One region of the Kosakonia radicincitans DSM 16656 genome, then DNA from elsewhere that is predicted to be linked to it. Evidence: predicted binding sites of a transcription regulator. Region 1 holds the regulator's gene; the other holds the start of a gene.

Region 1 (3,405 bases):
AGGCGAATCAGTACCGTTTGCTGGATCCGACGGACACCTCTAATACCACCGGGGTACAGTTCTATAACCGCACTGGCTATCTGAACCCTTGCCTCGATTCGTCGCGCAATTTCGTCGATAAAGTGATTGGCGAAATCCAGCAAATGCACAAAGAAGCGGGTGTACCGCTGAACACCTGGCATTTTGGCGGTGACGAAGCGAAAAACATCTATCTGGGGGCGGGTTATACCGACCAGAAAAAACCGGAAGCGGGCAAAGGTATCATCGATCAGAGCAAGCAGGACAAACCGTGGGCAAAATCTCAGGTCTGCCAGACTATGGTTAAAGAGGGTAAAGTTGCAGATGTTGAGCATCTTTCCAGCTACTTTGGTATTGAGGTCAGCAAGCTGGTGAAAGCGCACGGTATCGGTACCATGCAGGCGTGGCAGGATGGCCTGAAAGATGCCAAAAATGCCGCTGAGTTTGCCACCGATCACGTCAATGTTAACTTCTGGGATACGCTCTATTGGGGCGGTTTCGATTCAGTAAATGACTGGGCGAACAAAGGGTTCCGCGTCATTGTCTCGAACCCGGACTATGTTTACCTCGACTTCCCGAACGAAGTCCATCCGGCGGAAAGCGGCTACTACTGGGGCACGCGCTTTAGCGATGAGCGCAAGATCTTCAGCTTTGCGCCGGATAACATGCCGCAAAATGCTGAAACTTCACTGGATCGTGACGGCAATCCATTCAGCGCGAAATCGGATAAACCGTGGCCTGGAGCCTATGGTCTTTCTGCTCAGCTGTGGAGTGAAGTGGTGCGTACCGACAACCAGATGGAATACATGATTTATCCACGCATGATTGCGGTCGCAGAGCGTGCCTGGCACCGCGCCGGTTGGGAACAGGATTATCAGGCCGGGCGCGAGTACAAAGGCGGTGAAACTCATCTGGTCGATGTAAAAGCGCTGGATAAAGACTGGAGCCGCTTTGCAAATCTGTTAGGCCATCGTGAACTGGCAAAACTGGACAAAGCAGGCATCAACTACCGTCTGCCTGTACCGGGCGCGCGCGTGGTTGGCGGCAAGCTGGAAGCCAATACCAGCTTCCCGGGAATGGTCGTGGAATATTCTACGGACGGCGGTAAAAACTGGCTGCGCTACGATAATAAAGCGCGTCCTCAGGTGAGCGGGGAAGTGCAGATCCGTACCGCCAGCCCGGACGGTAAACGTTTCAGCCGTGTGGATAGCGTGAAAGCGTAATTATTGCTGAAGTAACCTGCCCGGCAGCGCAAACCTGCCGGGCATTTTTGTTTTTGAAGGGCAAAAAAAAAGCCAACCCGAAGGCTGGCTTGAGTATGAAAAGGGATTATTTCGCGTCGTGCGCGTGTTCATCTTCGCGGCAGTCACCCTCGGCGCAGTGACCGTACAGGTAAAGACTATGGTTCGTCAGACGAATACCGTGTTTCGCGGCGATTTCGCGCTGGCGCGCTTCGATGGAATCATCACTGAATTCGATCACTTTGCCGCAGTCGAGGCAAATCAGGTGATCGTGGTGATGCTGCTGAGTCAGTTCAAAAACGGATTTCCCGCCTTCGAAGTTATGACGGGTCACAATGCCGGCGTCATCAAACTGGTTCAGTACACGGTATACTGTCGCCAGCCCGATCTCTTCGCCCATGTCGATCAGTCGTTTATATAAATCTTCCGCACTGACATGATGGTTATCCGGTTCCTGAAGTACTTCCAGGATTTTTAACCGAGGAAGCGTGACTTTCAGGCCAGCCTTCTTTAATGCGGTATTGTTGTCAGTCATGCGGAATCTGTCCTGTTGCTATACGATTCACTTCCTCAATGGAAGTTAGAAGGAATGCACCTGGGATAATGCGTCTCATTATAGAACTGCCATGGCTAAATGAAAACTGCAAGTCCTCAAGTAAAGTAAGCTTTTAAAACGTGGTGTCACCAGCAACTCCTGTGCTTTATGACACCACTTTAGCAGGGCTTATTGTACAGCGATGGAGAAAAAAGTTAAAAATTTGTAGCAATTATTTCCATTGCTTTTACCTATTAATACCACGTAACCCACAGATTACGCCGTAAAATCAGGCGTTGATGATGTCATCAAGATGCAGCTCTTCGCGAACTTGCTTAACCCATTTTTGCACGCGTTCTGCGGTCAGTTCTGGCTGGCGATCTTCGTCAATGGCCAGACCAACAAAATGGTCGTCATCCACCAGACCTTTAGAGGCTTCGAAATGGTAGCCTGCAGTCGGCCAGTGGCCCACGATGGTCGCGCCGCGCGGCTCAATAATATCGCGGATCGTACCCAGCGCATCACAGAAATATTCTGCATAGTCTTCCTGATCGCCGCAGCCAAACAGCGCAACTAACTTACCATTAAAATCAATGTCTTCCAGCGTCGGGAAGAAATCATCCCAGTCGCACTGCGCTTCGCCATAATACCAGGTCGGAATGCCGAGCAGCAGAATGTCATATCCTTCGATATCTTCTTTGCTGCTTTTGGCAATGTCATGTACGTCGGCAACGTCCTTACCAAGCTGACTCTGAATCATTTTCGCAATATTTTCGGTGTTGCCGGTGTCGCTGCCGAAGAAAATACCTGTAATTGCCATGAGTAAAATAACCTCTTGAAACCTAATGAATATGATGGTGGCGCTACGCCCACAGATAAGGGCAATCATAGCAGAACAGAGAAGCGCGCGAAAACAGCTATCGCCGCGGAGTGCACTGTATGACACATGAAAACGTAGAAATAAGAGAGGTGATTCGGAGTAATTACTTTCCGCGCAATGCGCTCAGCTGTGCCAGCAGCATCTCTTCGATAAGTTCGCTGCGGCTCATGTCGCGCGCATCGGCAAGTTCGTTTAATGCATCAACGGCTTCAACATTCAGTTTTAGCTCGACGCGTTTAAGCCCACGAACTTTATCGCGTTTTAATTGATTGCGTTTGTTGATGCGTAACTGTTCATCACGCGAGAGCGGATTCGTCTTCGGCCGTCCCGGGCGACGCTCATTCGCGAACAGATCCAGGGTTGTACGGTCCGTTTGTTCTTTAGCCATGTTTAAGCATACTACGGGAAAGACAAGCAATCGGGCTGCCGCCCGGGCTGAATAGCGCGCCATCATACATCAGCATAACGGGCGCGCCAACGGGCGGACGCGTTCTGGCGACTGGTCGCCGCCTTTTTAATCAGTTTGACTTTTCAGCGAGATAACGATTAATTGCCCGCATTACCGCTTCAGGTTTTTCCGCATGCACCCAGTGACCGGCGCCAGCAATCACATGCGCGCGCGCCTGCGGGAACTGTTCAAGCAAAGCGCTCCGGTACTGCTCCGTAACGTAAGGGGAGTTGCCGCCACAGACAAACAGTGCCGGATGAGGCCATGCGGGAATGGTTTCCCA
Region 2 (3,405 bases), 2.4 Mb from region 1:
CAGCACCTGGCTCATCACCAGAATGCGGGTCGGATCAAGCCCCAGCCAGATCACGATAAACGACGGCATCATGGTAATGCTGCGGCGCACCCACAGCGGAATGTGAAAGCGGACAAATCCCTGCATCACCACCTGTCCCGCCAGCGTCCCCACCACGGTGGAAGAGAGACCTGCCGCCACCAGGCTCAGACCAAAAATGGTTGCCGCAGCATGGCTTAAAAGCGGTTCCAGCGTCAGATAAGCCTGATCGAGATCGGCCACGCCGGTATGTCCGTTGAAATGAAACGCCGCCGCTGCCGTCGCCATCATCGCCAGGTTAACAAAGCCGGCAATGGTCATGGCAATGCCCACGTCCCATTTTGTTGCAGAGTAGCGCTCGTGCTGCGTGCCCTGATGCAGATGCTGCGTCAGCGACGAATGCAGGTAAATCACGTGTGGCATGATGGTTGCGCCAAGCACACCAGCGGCAAGGAACACGGCATCCGTTCCCGGCAAACTGGGGATGATAATACCTTGCGCCAGTTGCGCCAGCTTCGGCTGCGAAAAGACCAGCTCAACAATGTATGCCGCCGCCACAAACAACAACAGCCCGCCAATGACTTTCTCAAGCGGTTTTTGCCCGCGACGCTGCAGCATCAAAATAAGGAATGTCGCAATACCAGTGAGTACTGCGCCTTGCAGAAGTGAAACGCCAAGGATCAATTTGAAGCCAATCGCAGCGCCAATAAATTCAGCCAGATCGGTCGCCATGGCGATGATTTCCGCCTGAATCCAGTAAAACCACACCAGCGGACGCGGATAGTGATCGCGGATCTGCTCAGCGAGATTTTTTCCGGTGGCGATACCGAGTTTGGCAGACAGCAACTGGATCAACATCGCCATAACGTTGGCCCACACGACAACCCACAGCAACTGGTAGCCAAAGCTGGCCCCTGCCTGGATATTGGTGGCGAAATTTCCCGGATCGATGTAGCCAATCGCGGCAATAAACGCAGGCCCCATTAACGCCAGCTTTAACTTGCGCGCTGCACGCCCACTGCTATTCTCAACGCGACTATTGTTCATTTATTGCCCCTAAATATAGCCTTTGCTATGTTTCATGTTAGCAAAATGAGAATGATTATCAAGTTCATTTAAAGTGGATTTACCTGATTTCTCTGATAGCCAGAAACGATAGAAGGGCCGGATCTCAAGGATGGTGACGGCGGTAGCAGGAACCATCGTCGAATTATGTTAAGAGTGTAGCATTTCAACGTAACTTTTCACTCCTTTACTTAACATAACAGAAATGTATGTTTGATCACTATTTTTGAGTCTGGTCACAGGACATCAATATAGTGTGTGTTTGATCTCGTTTTCTTTCCGCTTGTTACATAGAATGTGCACGAAATTTCTACCCGTCTCATATTTGGAGCAAATATGTCCCGCGTTCTGCACTTTGTACTGGCGCTTGCTGTTGTGGCGCTGCTTGCCCTGCTCTTCAGCAGCGATCGCAAGAAGGTCCGCATTCGTTTTGTTATTCAACTGCTGGTGATTGAAGTTTTACTGGCCTGGTTCTTCCTGAACTCTGACATTGGCCTTGGCTTCGTAAAAGGCTTCTCCGAAATGTTTGAAAAACTGCTCGGTTTTGCTAACGAAGGTACTAACTTCGTCTTCGGTAAAATGAATGACGAAGGCCTGGCGTTCTTCTTCCTGAAAGTGCTGTGCCCGATCGTCTTTATTTCTGCATTGATCGGTATTCTGCAACACATTCGTGTGCTGCCAATCATTATTCGCGCCATCGGGACGGTGCTTTCCAAAGTTAACGGCATGGGCAAACTGGAGTCCTTTAACGCCGTCAGCTCCCTGATTCTGGGTCAGTCCGAAAACTTTATCGCCTATAAAGATATCCTCGGCAAAATGTCACGCAACCGCATGTACACCATGGCCGCGACAGCAATGTCTACGGTTTCCATGTCCATCGTCGGCGCGTACATGACCATGCTCCAGCCGAAATATGTGGTGGCGGCGCTGGTACTGAACATGTTCAGCACCTTTATTGTTCTGTCGCTGATCAACCCGTACCGTGTTGAAGAGAGCGAAGAAAACCTGCAGATGGCAAAACTGCACGAAGGTCAGAGCTTCTTCGAAATGCTGGGTGAATACATTCTGGCGGGCTTTAAAGTGGCGATTATCGTGGCGGCAATGTTGATCGGCTTTATCGCGCTGATCTCCGGCCTGAACGCGCTGTTTGCTGCTATTTTCGGCATCTCCTTCCAGGGTATTCTCGGTTACATCTTCTATCCGATCGCCTGGGTTCTGGGTGTGCCGGCGCACGAAGCATTGCAGGTAGCCAGCATCATGGCAACCAAACTGGTGTCTAACGAATTCGTGGCAATGATGGATCTGCAAAAAATCGCAGCTAACCTCTCCCCGCGCTCTGAAGGCATCCTGTCAGTGTTCCTTGTTTCCTTCGCAAACTTCTCCTCTATCGGCATTATCGCTGGCGCGATCAAAGGCCTGAATGAAGAGCAAGGCAACGTCGTTTCCCGCTTTGGTCTGAAGCTGGTGTACGGCTCGACGCTGGTCAGCGTGCTCTCTGCCGCCATCGCCGCGCTGGTGATCTGATAGCGACACAAGCGACAAAAAACCGGGGAATTCCCCGGTTTTTTATTCGCCATCAGCCAGCGGTTGCGGCTTGCCAAACAAATATCCTTGCAGATAATCCACTCCCGCTTCCAGCAGCAGTTCGCGTTGCGCTTCGTTTTCCACATACTCTGCCACAACGGTAAGCGATTTCGCTTTCGCCAACTCGCAAATGGCTTTCACAATCATCACATCTTGCTGATCCTGAAGAATATCCCGTACGAAACAGCCATCGATTTTGATGATATCCGCTTGTAGCCGTTTCAGGCGCTCAAAGTTGGCATAACCGGTACCGAAATCGTCAATAGCAATTTTGAATCCCGCCTGGCGCAATTGCAGGATGTTAAGAATGCTCACCTCAGAGTTAGAAAAAGCCTGCTCTTCGGTGATCTCAATAATCACCGCCTGCGGCGCTATCGCATAGCGCTCAAACAGTGCCAGAAATTGCGGAGCAAACGCTTTTTGCATCAGCGTCATTGGCATCAGATTCACTGAAAAACGCGCAGACTGGTTGTTTTGCGGATGCTGCTGCATCCATTGCAACAGGCGTTCAACCACCAGCATATCGAAGCGTGTTCCCAGGTTGAACTGCGCGATAACCGGGATAAATTGATCCGGCGTAATGATTTCACCCTCGCTGATAAGCCGGGTGAGAATTTCCTGATATCCCTTCCCTTGCGCATCAACAATCGGCTGGCCATAAAGCTGAATGCCATTTTCATCCAGCGCGCGTTTAACCTTATTAAGCAGCAAAACACGGTCCGTCGTCTGGTCAGCTAC

Evidence for each region. Region 1 encodes Fur, which represses iron uptake genes when iron is present. Its sites were predicted from a motif close to ATAATAATGAGAACNACTATCAA; they were not measured.
Region 2: the regulator Fur is predicted to act here: its motif matches at 1,105-1,127, upstream of Y71_RS07820 (Nramp family divalent metal transporter).

What each region holds. Positions count from the first base shown of each region.
Region 1 is NZ_CP018016.1:3,979,492-3,982,896, reverse strand. Features, by position in the region: gene Y71_RS19210 (beta-N-acetylhexosaminidase) at 1-1,241, shown strand, start outside; gene fur (ferric iron uptake transcriptional regulator) at 1,348-1,794, opposite strand; gene fldA (flavodoxin FldA) at 2,084-2,614, opposite strand; gene ybfE (LexA regulated protein) at 2,778-3,062, opposite strand; gene ybfF (esterase) at 3,193-3,405, opposite strand, start outside.
Region 2 is NZ_CP018016.1:1,574,249-1,577,653, reverse strand. Features, by position in the region: gene Y71_RS07820 (Nramp family divalent metal transporter) at 1-1,065, opposite strand, end outside; gene Y71_RS07815 (NupC/NupG family nucleoside CNT transporter) at 1,420-2,607, shown strand; gene Y71_RS07810 (EAL domain-containing protein) at 2,650-3,405, opposite strand, start outside.